DNA from 4 places in the Brevibacterium sp. LAARM3_SD1 genome. Region 1 is predicted to be linked to each of the others. Evidence: riboswitches for the same ligand, from Rfam matches in the RefSeq annotation. Region 1 holds a riboswitch; each other region holds the start of a gene.
What was found. Region 1 has a riboswitch for thiamine pyrophosphate ahead of AC2W7L_RS09145 (ECF transporter S component). Riboswitches for the same ligand answer to the same signal wherever they lie in the genome.
Positions count from the first base shown of each region.

Region 2: linked by a shared signal. The riboswitch ahead of thiM (hydroxyethylthiazole kinase) and the one ahead of AC2W7L_RS09145 (ECF transporter S component) in region 1 are both predicted to bind thiamine pyrophosphate.
Region 3: linked by a shared signal. The riboswitch ahead of AC2W7L_RS17880 (TenA family protein) and the one ahead of AC2W7L_RS09145 (ECF transporter S component) in region 1 are both predicted to bind thiamine pyrophosphate.
Region 4: linked by a shared signal. The riboswitch ahead of thiO (glycine oxidase ThiO) and the one ahead of AC2W7L_RS09145 (ECF transporter S component) in region 1 are both predicted to bind thiamine pyrophosphate.

Region 1 is NZ_JBNFOL010000012.1:77,914-81,117, forward strand. Features, by position in the region: gene AC2W7L_RS09140 (ABC transporter ATP-binding protein) at 1-1,050, opposite strand, end outside; gene AC2W7L_RS09145 (ECF transporter S component) at 1,050-1,679, opposite strand; TPP riboswitch at 1,702-1,810, opposite strand; gene AC2W7L_RS09150 (purple acid phosphatase family protein) at 1,957-3,204, shown strand, end outside.
Region 2 is NZ_JBNFOL010000023.1:45,738-48,941, reverse strand. Features, by position in the region: gene thiE (thiamine phosphate synthase) at 1-329, opposite strand, end outside; gene thiM (hydroxyethylthiazole kinase) at 326-1,240, opposite strand; TPP riboswitch at 1,228-1,361, opposite strand; gene AC2W7L_RS12990 (sugar ABC transporter permease) at 1,499-2,710, opposite strand; gene AC2W7L_RS12985 (ATP-binding cassette domain-containing protein) at 2,707-3,204, opposite strand, start outside.
Region 3 is NZ_JBNFOL010000052.1:6,766-9,969, forward strand. Features, by position in the region: gene AC2W7L_RS17875 (phytoene desaturase family protein) at 1-498, opposite strand, end outside; gene AC2W7L_RS17880 (TenA family protein) at 554-1,246, opposite strand; TPP riboswitch at 1,241-1,346, opposite strand; gene AC2W7L_RS17885 (ATP-grasp domain-containing protein) at 1,354-2,379, opposite strand; gene AC2W7L_RS17890 (VOC family protein) at 2,501-2,863, shown strand; gene AC2W7L_RS17895 (HutD family protein) at 2,911-3,204, shown strand, end outside.
Region 4 is NZ_JBNFOL010000004.1:110,304-113,507, forward strand. Features, by position in the region: gene AC2W7L_RS03420 (ketopantoate reductase family protein) at 1-860, opposite strand, end outside; gene thiE (thiamine phosphate synthase) at 857-1,540, opposite strand; TPP riboswitch at 1,552-1,655, shown strand; gene thiO (glycine oxidase ThiO) at 1,645-2,823, shown strand; gene thiS (sulfur carrier protein ThiS) at 2,820-3,077, shown strand; gene AC2W7L_RS03440 (thiazole synthase) at 3,079-3,204, shown strand, end outside.

The DNA of each region.
Region 1 (3,204 bases):
CTGCTTCGACGTCCAGGCGAACGGACGGGCCCGTTTAGCGCCTTCCCGCAGGGCCGCCTCGGCGAGGACCTGCCCGGAGAATTCGGGCAGCAGACCTGCCAAGGTCAGGGCCGTGGTCGACTTTCCGGTCCCGTTCGCGCCGACGATTCCGAGTGCCTGACCGGCACGCAGGCTCAGCTCCATACCGGCCGCTGCGGGGGTGGTCATGCGAGGCCGAGCAACGCTGAGCCGATCGGTGCGCAGCAGAACCTCGCCGAGGCGACCGGACGTCCTGCCGATTCCGTCGGTTCCGCCTCGGCGCGGGGTGGGGGAGTCCTGCGGCATCCAAATGCCGCAGTCGATGAGCACGTCGGTCAGCTCCGGATCGGTGAAGATCTGATCGGGCGGACCTTGGACGACGATGCCCTCGCGGCCGAGGACGATGACGCGGTCGATGTGATCGATCCACAGCTCCACCCGGTGTTCGACGACGAGCATGGTCGCCGCGGTCTCGGCCTGCACGGTGAGCACGGCGTCGCGGACCTCGGTCGCCGAGGCGGGATCGATATTGGCGGTCGGTTCGTCGAGGACGATGACCTCGGGAGCCATCGCATGGATCCCGGCCAGAGCCAGCCGCTGCTTCTGCCCGCCGGACAAAGCCGCACTCGGACGGTCCGGAGGCAGATCGAGTCCCAGCGCTCGCAGGGACTTCAGCGTCTGGGCCTCGATTGTCTCGGCCGGGAATCCGAGGTTCTCCATCCCGAACGCCACATCATCACCGATGCGGGAGAAGATCACCTGCGAATCGGGATCTTGGAGGACCAGCCCGGTGCTGCCTCGGCGAGGATCCGGTTTCTCGCCGCCGACGAGGAGTTCACCGGTGGCCTCACCTGATTCCTCGGGCAGGACGCCTGCGACAGCGTGAAGGATTGTCGATTTGCCGGCTCCGGAGGCGCCGAGCAGCAGCACTTTCTCACCGGCGGCGATCTGTAGATTGAGCGGACCGACCGCAGGCTGATCACGGTCGGCGTGAGTCCACGAGAAGCCGGAAGCAGTGATCGGCAGTGCCATCAGCGCAGGCGGCCGGAGGCGAAGGAGCCCAGCGCTCCGGTGGCTGCGATCGCGCGGTAGGCGAACCAAGCGCCGATTCCGGAGATGACGAGACCGGAGACGATCGCGCAGACCGCGTAGATCGCCTGGAAGCCGAACTGCCATTCGGCGTTGTACATGATGTTCTCGCTCACGGCCATGAACGCCGCGGCCAGCATCCCCGAGGCCGCGGTGACCCACAGGGTGAAGCGCTTGTAGCCGAAGGCGGCGAAGACGAGTTCGGCACCGAGGCCCTGCAGCAGTCCCGAGAGCAGAACTGTCGCTCCGAAGTGAGAGCCGAGGACGGCCTCGACGATGGCGGCGATGAGTTCGCACAGCAACGCAGCACCGGGTTTGCGGATGATCGCCCCGGCCAGCGGGCCGGCAAGGACCCAGAGCCCGGCGATGAGGCCGATCGACGGCGGGAAGGCCTGGAAAGCGAGTTCGAGGACCTTCCAGCTCAGCGCCAGCACCCAGAACACGAGTCCCACGGCGATGCCGAGGACGGCGGTGGTGACATAGTCGACCACTCGCCACTGTTTGGATTTCGGCGCCGCGGTGAAGGCGTGTGAAGGGGTGGCGGTGGTTTTCGGTACGGCGGTATTCGGCATTGTGCCTCCTCTTTTCAAGGAGGGGTGAAGAGTCTCGACTTCCTTCGGCGGTGCTGACCGCATCAGGTTCGAGGGTCTGCAGCTTCTTCTGCACTCTCAGCGCCCCTGACGGCGCTCCCCTGTCGTAGCCACCACTGTACAACAGGGGAGCGCGGCAGCGACCGGGATCGGAAGCGAAGCGGGGGCCGGGATCGGTTATCGAGTATTCACTTGCCGTTCCCTCGTTCGTCGACGGGCTTCGAACGACCGGACACTACTGATCAGTAGGAATATGCGGGTGAACACTCAACGACTCAAGCGACCGCTCAGTGCCCTGTCCGCCGCCACTCTGCTCGCTGCCATGGTGGCAGCGCCGGTGCCCGTTCGGGCCGAACCATCGCTCGGTTCAGGCGGGCCCGGCTCGACCGCGAGCCAGAGCCCCAGTCAGGATCCGAGCCAGACCCCAAGCCAAGGCCCGGGGCAGAACCGAACGGAATCGCCCGCCGAGGCGGATGCGGGAAGCGAGGCGATCACCGATCCCGTGCTGCAGGTCGGGGCCGATTCCATGGCCCGCAACCTCTCGTGGATGAGTGAGAGCTCCGGCGGGGGAGAAGTCCGTTGGGCGCCGGCCAGTGAGCTCGAGGGCGGTGAGCTGCCTGCTGACGCCGAAACAGCCGAGACCACGGACTCCGGGCTGGCCACCGATCTCAAACGTCACTTCAACCATGCGATCATGACCGGCCTCGAGCCCGACACCGAATACGCCTACCAGGTCGGCAGCGAAGAGGACGGATTCACCGAGGTGCAGCAGTTCACCACGGGAGACGTCGGAGGTGACGACGAATTCCTCGTCTTCGGTGACCCGCAGGTCGGCGCCGGTGGCGGAGACCCCGACGACGCCGCCGGTTGGGACCGGACACTGAGTTCGGCAGCGGCCACCGCCGACGACCCGAGCTTCTTCTACTCGCTGGGAGACCAGGTCAACTCCGCGGGCAACCAGGAACAGTACGCCCAGTACCTGGCGCCGGAGGCGACTCGGACGATCCCGCAGGCGACGACGATCGGCAACCACGATGTGTCATCGAAGGCCTACGAACAGCACTTCAACCGGCCCAATGTCAGCCAGGACCACGGCGGCGGTGGCGTCATCACCTCCGGAGGCGACTACTGGTTCATCGAGGAAGGCGTCCTGTTCCTCAACATCAACTCCAACAGCTCGGATATGGATGCCCACGCCGAGTTCATCGACGAGGTCGTCGCCGAGCACGGAGACCAAGCACGTTGGACGGTGCTCGGATTTCACCACTCGATCTATTCGACCGCGACTCATTGGAACGACCTCGACGTGAAGCGGCTGCGGAAGGCGATCCCGCCGGTCGCTGCTCGCAATGACATCGACCTCGTCGTCTCCGGCCACGACCACATCTATAACCGCACCTTCCTCATGGATGGTGAAGGCAAGCCCGTCGAGGGCTCCGAAGCGGGAGCCGAGGAAGAGAAGGAAGACGGACAGACGCTCTACCTCACGCTGACCTCGTCGTCGGGG
Region 2 (3,204 bases), on a different contig from region 1:
TCGACGCGGTCGTTGAGGACGACGGGGACCGTGCGGTCGGTGTCACGGGTGGCGGCTTCGACGGCGGCGATGACTTGGCGGGTGAGCGAGTAGAAGTCACCGTCGTCGATGTCTTTGTCGCGGACCTGGACGATGCCCACTCCCCCGGCGACGGCGGCCTGCACGGTCTCGGCGACGCTGCGACCGGCGGCCTCGCATTGCGCCGAGTCGGTGACGAGGTAGAGGCGCGTGTCGATTCCGGCGAAGCGGTCGGTCGAGCCGTCTCGGTCGTTCACGGTTGCGCCGTCGTCGGCCGAGTTGTCAGCGATGTGGGCGGATCCGGCGGTCATGCCTGGACGCCTTCGCCGGCGGTGAGCGTGTCGAGGCCGATTCTCGCCTGCGCGAGTCGGTCACCGTCGACGGTGTGGAGCGCGTCGAGGAAGTTCACCGAGTAGCTGCCCGGACCCTTCGCACCATCGGCGGCGAGTTCCCCGGCGACCGCGAAGTGGGCGTGGGCGGCGACGACGGCTTCGAACTTCGCCGAGGCGGCCCCACCGTTCGCGGACTGCTCGGGGGCGCTGATTGCTGAGACGTCGGCGTCGGGGTCGGCCAGTCCGGCACGGGCGGCGGCCAGGTATGCGACGGTGACGGCGCCGAGTGAGCAGCCGGTGCCGATGACCAGCGGCATGAATTCGTGTCCGCCGGAGATCCGGGCGACGTGATCGGTGCCGTCGATGTGGGCGACGACGGCGTCGGTGGGTCCGGAGACCGCGACGATCGCGCCGGTCTTTCGCGACAGTTGAGCCGCGGCGGGAAGGACGGCATCGACTTCATCGGTGGATTCGACTCCACGACCACCGAGTCCGACTCCGGCGAGTGCTGCGACCTCGGAGGCGTTGCCGCGGATGGCAGTCGGGTGATCGGCGGCGGCACGGCGGATGCGGGAGGTGCGGAAGTCGACGGCGCCGACGCTCACGGGGTCGAGGACCCAGGGCTTGCTGGCGGCGTTCGCGACGTCGATGGCTGCGTCGGCGGCGAGCAGCTGATGGTTCGAGGCGGTTCCGAAGTTGACGAGGATTCCGTTGGCGATTCCGGCGAACTGTCCGGCGTCGGCTTCGTGGTCGAGCATCGCCGGGGAGGCGCCGATGGCCAGGAGCACGTTCGCGCTGAACTGCTGTACCACGGTGTTCGTGATGCACTGGATGAGTGGATTGCTTGCGCGCAGTCGCGCATTGGCAGAACGCAGGTCGAAGTCAACCATGACGATCCCTTCGCTAGTATGGCCCAGATCAGGTTCGATGGGTGTTCTCTCAGCCTCGGTGTCCTCCGTGCGCAGCTTCTCGGTGCGAACGGATCCTCATGAGGCACCCCATGTCAATGGCTCCGACTGTATCAGCCCGGTCGGACACGGGCGACTCCTCCATCCAGCAGAACCGCCGAGCGGACCCCGTCGCGGCGAAACCACCTCCGGTTCAGGGTGGTTTCGCCGCAACGGGGTCCGCTGAGGGAAGAGCAGCCGCTACCCCCGCCCGACGTACCTCTGTCCGCGGCGGCTGAGCGCATCGATGACGACGGCGGTGAGCAGGACGAGTGCGGTGATGATCTGCTGCGCATCGGAGTTGAAGCCGATGAGGTAGAGACCGTTGTTGATCGCACCGACGACCAGGGCACCGAGCACAGCGGCCCATGCGGTTCCGCGACCGCCGAACAGCGAGGTGCCGCCGATGACAGCCGCCGCGATCGCGTTGAGCAGGTCCTGCGTGCTCACCAGCGTCGATCCCGCATTCGTCGTCACACCGGTCTTGATGAACCCGAACAGTGCGGCCAACACTCCGGCTGCCATGAACACGCTGATGCGCACCCAGGTCACGCGGATGCCAGCGCGCCGGGCGGCTTCGACCTTGCCGCCGACGGCGTAGATCGACCGGCCATAGCGGGTCTTGCGCAGCACGAGATCGATGATGATCGCGATGACGATCATCAGGAAGAACGGCATCGCCAGACCGAAGTCCTGATTGACGAGGATGAGGAATCCGAACACGATGGCGGCCAGCAGCACGATGCGCACGATCACCGACGCCCAGCTCGGGGCGCTGAGGCCTTCGCGGTGGCGGCGCAGCTTCGAATAGATGATGCCGCCGCCGAAGCCGATGATCGCAATCGCTCCGAAGATATAGGCCCAGATCGCCGGGAAGTAGAAGCTCGCGAAGTCGAAGGCGAAGGTGTCCGACATCGACAGGTTCTTCTGTGTGCCCAAGGTCGTCAGGGTCAGACCGGTGAATGCGAGCAGACCAGCCAAGGTGACGACGAACGCCGGGATGCCGACGACGGCGAAGAACCAGCCTTGGATCGCACCGACGACCAGACCGAGCAGCAGCATGATGATCAGCGCCATTGCCGGGGGCACACCCTGCCTGACGACGAGGACACCGAGCAGCGAGGCGGCCAGACCGCCCAACTGCGCCAGAGACAGGTCGATCTCGCCGAGGAGTAGGATGAGGTTGATGCCCAGAGCAAGGATCGCGAGGAACGCCACCTGGGTGGAGAGATTGACGAGGTTGGCCGGCGAGATGAAGTTGGAATCGGCCGACTGGAAGACGATGACGATGACGATGAGGGCGAAGATGACGGGGAACGAACCCAGCTGCCCTTCTTTGACCCGTCTGACGAACGTCCCGACGATGCCTTCGGACGAGATCCGCTCATCGGTGATGAAGGAGTTGCGGGTCATCGGCGCTCACCCCTCCGTGCGGCGCGTTTGGTCACGACATTGTCGCTGGCTCCGGTGATCGCGGCGACCAGCACGTCCGTGCGTTCGTCTCCGGGGAAGTCACCGGCGTCCTTGCCCAGGCGCAGCACGTGCACCCGGTCGCACACGGCCTGCACATCGGCCATATTGTGGCTGACGAGCAGCACGCCGAGGTCGCGTTCCTTGAGCCGTTCGATGAGATTGAGCACCTCGGCCGTCTGGGCAACACCGAGGGCCGCCGTCGGCTCGTCGAGCATGACCAGCGAAGGATCGCCGAGGAGGGACCGGGCGATGGCGACCGTCTGACGTTGTCCGCCGGACAGTGCCGCGATCGGTACGCGCACGCTCGGGATCTTCGCCGACAGGCTGCGCAGCAGCTCCCAGGATTTGGCTTCCATGGCCACCTCGTCGAGGACTCCCCCACGGGTCTTCTCGTGCCCGAGGAACAGGTTGGCGACGACGTCGAGGTTCTCACA
Region 3 (3,204 bases), on a different contig from region 1:
CAGCCGCAACCCGAATTTCACGACGTTCGCGATTCCGGGAAGGTCGCGCAGAGTCTCCGGCACCGAGCGTTTGTCACCGAGGGAGAGCCAGATCGCGTCATCGACACGTTCGAGAAGTGGGGCGAAGAATCGTCGCCATTCCGGGCCGGCCTCGCCGAGGCGGTCGACCGTTTCGTCGAGATTGTGGAAGGCCAGCGCGGCGGGCTTGTCGTCGAGGGGCTGGGCATACGAGATCTCGGGAGTCGTCAGCTCCATTCCGCGGGCACGCAGGTCGAAGTCGACGAAGAACGGGCTGGCGATGGCCAATGGATGGACGGCCGAGCAGATGTCATGAGTGATGCCGGGTGCCAGTCCGAGGTCGAGGGTGCGGGCGCCGCCGCCGATCGTCGACTGAGCTTCGAACACCTCGACGGAGAGACCGGCGCGAGCCAGAGTGACTGCGGCGGCCAAGCCGTTGGGGCCAGATCCGACGACGACTGCATCAACCTCAGTGCTCATGAGGCCAGTCTAGGGGAGTGGGGCGGGGCCGCTGCTGTGTGCCGTACTGGGCGGTTCAGTCGTCGTAGACGTTGTCGAAGAAGGCGCATTCGAGGTCGACGGCCCGGCGCCAGGTGCGGACGAGATCCTCAGCCTCTGAACCCTGCTCGTCCTCTGTCGGAAACACCCGCTCGAGCTCGTCGACGAGGAACTGAACCCACCCGCGGAAGGCCTCGCCTCGGTGGAGGTCGATCCAGCCTTGGTGGACCTGTCGCTGCGGCACCTCCTCCTGGGATTCGGCCCAGTCGAGATAGAGCCATTCGGCCACAGCGAGGACGACGAGCAGCTGCGGATAGGACGCCGAGGCGACTGCCGAGTCCATGAGATCGCGGAACCCTGCCGTCGGTGCGGCCAGTTCAGGCTGGAGGTAGTCGGCTGGAGCGACTCCCAGTTCGGCGAAGGAGTCGACGAAATATGTGTCCTCGCCGGCTACGAGCATCCCCAACTGTCGGGCGAACCGCAGCTTTGCGTCGAGCTCATCGGCATGGGCCACGCAGGCGCCGAGCATGGACAGAAACGACTCGAAGAACTGATAGTCCTGCACCAGATAGTCCCGCATGACGGCGTCGTCGACGGTGCCGGCGAAGAGTTCCCGAACGAAGCGGTGATTGATCGCCGCCGCCCATTGTTCGCTTGTCGATCTCATCAGGGCCGACACAGATCCGTCGGCGGAGACCTCAATCAAGGCGCCGATACCTGTGGTTGTCATCGCTCTTCCACTCCCTCCGCCGGTGCTCACCGGATCAGGTTCAAAGGGTCTGCATTCGCACTCTCAGCGCCCGTTGATCGGCGCTCCCCTGTAGTGATTCGACACTATCACTGGGCTGCCGACCCGGCGGGGAATGCGGACTTCGGGGCCGCCTCGGCGAGGGTGTCGGACACGTACTCCGCGATCCGGTCGGCGGCAGACTGACGGCCCGACGACTGCTCGGCGGACTCAACGGACGGGTTGTAGTTCGTGTTCGTGTTGATGTCGTAGACGACCTGCCGGCCGTCAGCGGTCTCGATGAACTCGATGCCGGCGATCTCGATGCCGAGGTCGGCCAACAGCGACTCGAGCCGGCCGATCAGCGGCGTTGCGGCCGTGATCTCCTCACGAAGGGCGAACTGGGGAGTCGCCTCGACGTCGGCAGCAGCCCCGGCGCCGGGAATCGTGCAGGCATCGGCCGGGCAGAGTTCGAACGATCCGCCCGAGACGTCGACGCGCACCGCATAGTGGAAACGTCCGCCGATGAACTCCGCGCGGGTGACGAACGGCTGAGCCGGCTGCACATACTCCTGGATGAGGGTGATGCCGTCGATCGGCGCATTCGCTCCACCGGGCGCGAACTCAGCGGCGACCGCCTCGAGTTCGGCATGGGAGTCGAAACGACGTACACCGAGGCCCTTGCCGCCCTGATTGTGCTTCGTGATGAACGGGGGAGTGAAGCCGGCAGCGGCCTCGACGAGTGCCTGCGGCCCGAACGCGGCCGCGGTGCGCGGCGCGTCGAAACCGTGACCGGACAGCTCGCGATGCTGACGGATCTTGCTCACCTCGAGCTCGTAGACCCCTCGACCGTTGATGACCCGACGGCCCGCCGCAGCCAGCCAGTCAAGGACGGCGCGGCCGTACTCCTTCACATGCGGATCGGTTCGGGTGTGCGCCGATGCCGACAGCCGCGACCAGAACACTCCGGCAGGAGGCTCGGCGGACAGGTCGATCAAGGTCTCGGGCAGCAGCCATTCGACGTGTGCGACGCCGAGGCGGTCGAGCGCCTCGGTGAACGGGGCGATCCATTCCGGATTGTCGTGGATGATGTAGACCGCCGGATCACCGGTGGCAGGCAGGGCATGAGAACTCATCGCGAACCTTCACTGTGGGGAGCCGATGCGGACTGCGGAAGCATCGGCGGATCTGCTCAACAATCCTACGCCCTAGCGTGGACCCCTTCGCCGTGTCAGTGCGGCGGCGTAGACTCGGGCCATGGCTATCGCAAAGCAGCCCGTTGTCGTGCTCGACGCTCCTGACGCCGGTGAACTCGCGGAGTTCTACGGAAAGCTCCTGGATTGGTCTGTCACCGTCGACGAGGACGGCACGTGGGCAGAAGTCGTCTCCAACTCCTGGCCGCCGATCTGCATCCAACAGGTCGAGGACTACCACGCACCCAGCTGGCCCAGTCAGACCCATCCGCAGCAGATGCACCTCGACGTCGTGGTCGACGACCTTGACGTGGCCGAGAAAGCCGTGCTCGAGATCGGTGCGGGCAAGGCCCCCGAACAACCAGGCGAGACGTTCCGAGTGTTCCTCGACCCGGCCGGTCACCCCTTCTGCCTCTGCAAGGGATGATCACACCACCACCGAGTCGGCCCCACCCGCCCGTGGCGCGCTGAGTCATGCGCGCGCTCGTCTCCTTCGCCGACCGTGATCCCGTTCCGTGGGCCAACGGAGCCGGTCAGACCACTGAGCTCGTCTCCCTGACCGAATCGGCCCAGCTGACTCCAGGGCTTCGCCCCTGGCGATTGAGCATCGCCCGGCTCGAACGAGTGGGCCCGTTCTCGGCCCTGCCCGGAATGGCACGCACCTTCCTCCCCAACGCCGAGGTGGCCCTCGACATCGACGGCCACGTGCACTCGGTGCCCGCCTTCCGCCCGGAACGCTTCCATGGAGGCCAGAACGTGAGCCTCGTC
Region 4 (3,204 bases), on a different contig from region 1:
ATGTGCTCCGTTTCGCTCGGCAGCCCAGCCGTCACATCCCGGTAGAGGGATGAGGTGAAGGCCGAACCGTCCTCGGTGAGCATCGTCAGCGTCATGGCGTGTGAGGCCTCCGAGACCGGGTGTCCGGCCGTTGCCGCCACGGCTTCGAGCTCGTCGACGATGGCATGCACATGCGACCGGCCGCCGGCTTCCATGATCGCCCCGACCGGAGCACGGAACAGGCAGGTGACGACACCGGCCGCGGCGATGAAGGTCCACTTCTCCCACAGCCCGTCGATGATTCCAGCGACGGTCTGGAGCTTGAACCCCGGCACGTCGAGAGCGTCGGAGATCCGCGCGGGCACCTGGGCACCGTGGAGGTCGCCGATGGTCATCACGGCCAGGTCGGTGAGCTGAACGACGGCTCCGTCTCTGATGGTGCCGACGATCTTGACGAATCCGCCGAGCACCTGTCCGGGGTATCTGTTCTGCAGCTTCTCGATCTGAGCCATGCCGTTGAGGATCGGGATGATCGTAGTCTGCTCTCCGACAGCCGGTCCGATGTCATCGATGACCGAGTCGAGGCCGCCGGCTTTGACCGCGATGATGACGAGGTTGAAGATCCGTGGTGCGGCTTCGAGCTCCTCAGCGGTGATGACATCGACCTGATTCGTCCGATCGGCATCGGGAGCGGTGAAGCGCATTCCTTCTGCGCGGACCGTCGCCGCTCGAGCCTGCCGGAGCAGGAATGTGACATCGCGTCCGGCCTCCTGCAGATAGGTGCCGAAGGCTCCGCCGGTGGCACCTGCCCCGGCGATGAGAATCGACAGATCCGCGCCTGCACCGGTTCCCTGGGCTGCGCTCTCAGCTGCTTGGGTCATTCCAACTCCTCCTTGAGCTCCCGAGCGGCCGCCGCGGGATCCTCAGCCGAGGTTATCGCACGGACGACTACGGCACGGTTCGCACCCGCCTGTCGGACCGCGTCCAGCCTCTCCCCCGCCGCGATCCCGCCGATGGCGAACCACGGTTTGTCCGCCTCGGCGGCGGTGGCGGTGAGCAGCGCCGTTCCCACGGCTGCGCGACCGGGCTTCGTCGGGGTCTCCCAGACGGGTCCGACACAGAAATAGTCGGTCTCCGGGTCCGCTTCGGCGGCGAGCGCCTGTTCGAGGGAATGGGTGGAGCGGCCGAGGATGACATCGGGGCCGAGTACGGCCCTGGCCTGAGAGCTGGTGAGGTCGCCTTGACCGACGTGGAAGACATCGGCGTCGGTGAGCAGTGCGACGTCGGCGCGGTCGTTGACGGAGAAGAGCTTGCCGTGACGGACGGCGGCATCCCGGAGGACTTCCAAGGCTGCGATCTCCGCGCGGGCCTCGAGGCTCTTGTCCCTCAGTTGGATGATGTCGACGCCCCCGCGGTAGGCGGCGTCGAGGAACTCGGCGAGGTCGCCCTGAGAGGTCCTGGCTTCGGTGCACAGGTAGAGCGACGCTTCGGCCAATCGGGCCTGCCTCCAGGCTCTCTTCGTCGGCCGTGCTGCGGTGCGCGGTGGCATCTGTGTGGTCATGGTCATAGAGTAGAGGAGTTCGCGGGAGCCTCCCAACGAGGCTGAGAGGGCGTAGGAGCCGACCGTCAGACCTGATGCGGATCATGCCGCCGGAGGGAGAAGCTGTGAGAGTCATTGTCGTCGGCGCCGGAATCATCGGCCTGTCCACGGCCTGGTACCTGCGCCGCCTCGGTGCCGAAGTCACCATCATCGATCCTGTCCCCGCGTTGGGGGCGAGCCATGCCGCCGCGGGGATGATCGCTCCCGCCGCCGAGGTGGTGTGGGGGCAGACTCCCCTGTACCCGTTGATGCAGGCCTCGGCGCAGATGTACCCGGAGTTCGCTGCCGAGGTGGCGAGCGCTGCCGCGGTCGACCTCGGCTTCACGGATGCCGGAACTCTCGTGTGCGCCGGAGACAGTGCCGATCTGCAGGCACTGCGAGAGCTGCGCGAAGCTCAGTCGCGGTCCGGTTTCGCCACCGAGCTCATCACCGGCAGCGCTGCCCGCCGGGTCGAGCCCTCTTTGTCGCCCGCAGTGGCCGGAGCCGTGCACATTCCCGGCGATCGGTCGATCGACCCGCGTCGGGTCTCCGCGGCTCTGATGTCTGCCCTGACCGCTGACTCAGTGTCGCACCTCATTCGGCAACGGGCAGTCGAGCTGCTGAGGGACGGTGATGCGACCGTGGGCGTCGCACTGAGCGATGGTCGTCGATTGGAAGCCGATCAGGTGATCCTCTGCGCCGGCAGCACCAACAACACGATCCATGGTGCCCCGCAGCTGCCGCTCCGGGAGGTTTGGGGCGATGTGCTGCGGCTGCGCGCCCCCGCCGAGGCGACTCCCCTGCTGACCCGCACCATCCGCGGGCTGGTCAACGGCCGCTCCGTCTACCTGGTTCCTCGCCCCGACGGCGAGATCGTCCTCGGTGCCAGTTCCCGTGAAGACGGACTCTCCGGCACCCCCGCCGGGGCGATCCACCGACTGCTCGCCGACGGGCAGCGACTGGTCCCAGGCATTCTCGACGCGGAGATCACCGATATCACCACCCGAGCCCGCCCCGGGTCCCCCGATGACCTGCCGATGATCGGGCGCATCGATCCCGGCTGCATCGTGAGCACCGGGTACTTCCGGCACGGCATCCTCTTGGCCCCGTTCGGTGGCAGGCTCGGGGCCGAACTCGCCCTGGGAGACGTTGCCGATTGGCTCCCTGAGGGAGCACTCGAGTCCGTGTCCCCACATCGCTTCACCACCGAAACCACTGCCGACCCGAACCACGCAACTGCCTACTCGACGAGGAGCATGTCATGACCGACCGCGAACACCCACCGAGCATCGTCCTCAACGGCGAGCATCATGAGCTCCCCGGTGCCACCTCGGCGCTCGACCTCATCGCCGACGTCACCGGACGGGAGCTGCAGACTGACGGGACACCGGCCGACGGCGGACGTCTGGGCATCGCCCTGGCCGTCGACGGTGAAGTCATCCGTCGCGGTGCCTGGTCCGGATTCGCCTTGGCCGACGGGCACACCGTCGACATCGTCACCGCAGTGCAGGGAGGCTGATATGAGCTGGACGATCGATGATGTGGAGATGTCGTCTCGTCTCGTGATGGGCACGGGAGGGGCGAGCTCCCTGAGCATCCTCGAAGACGCCCTGATGGCTTCGGGGACCGAACTGACCACGGTGGCG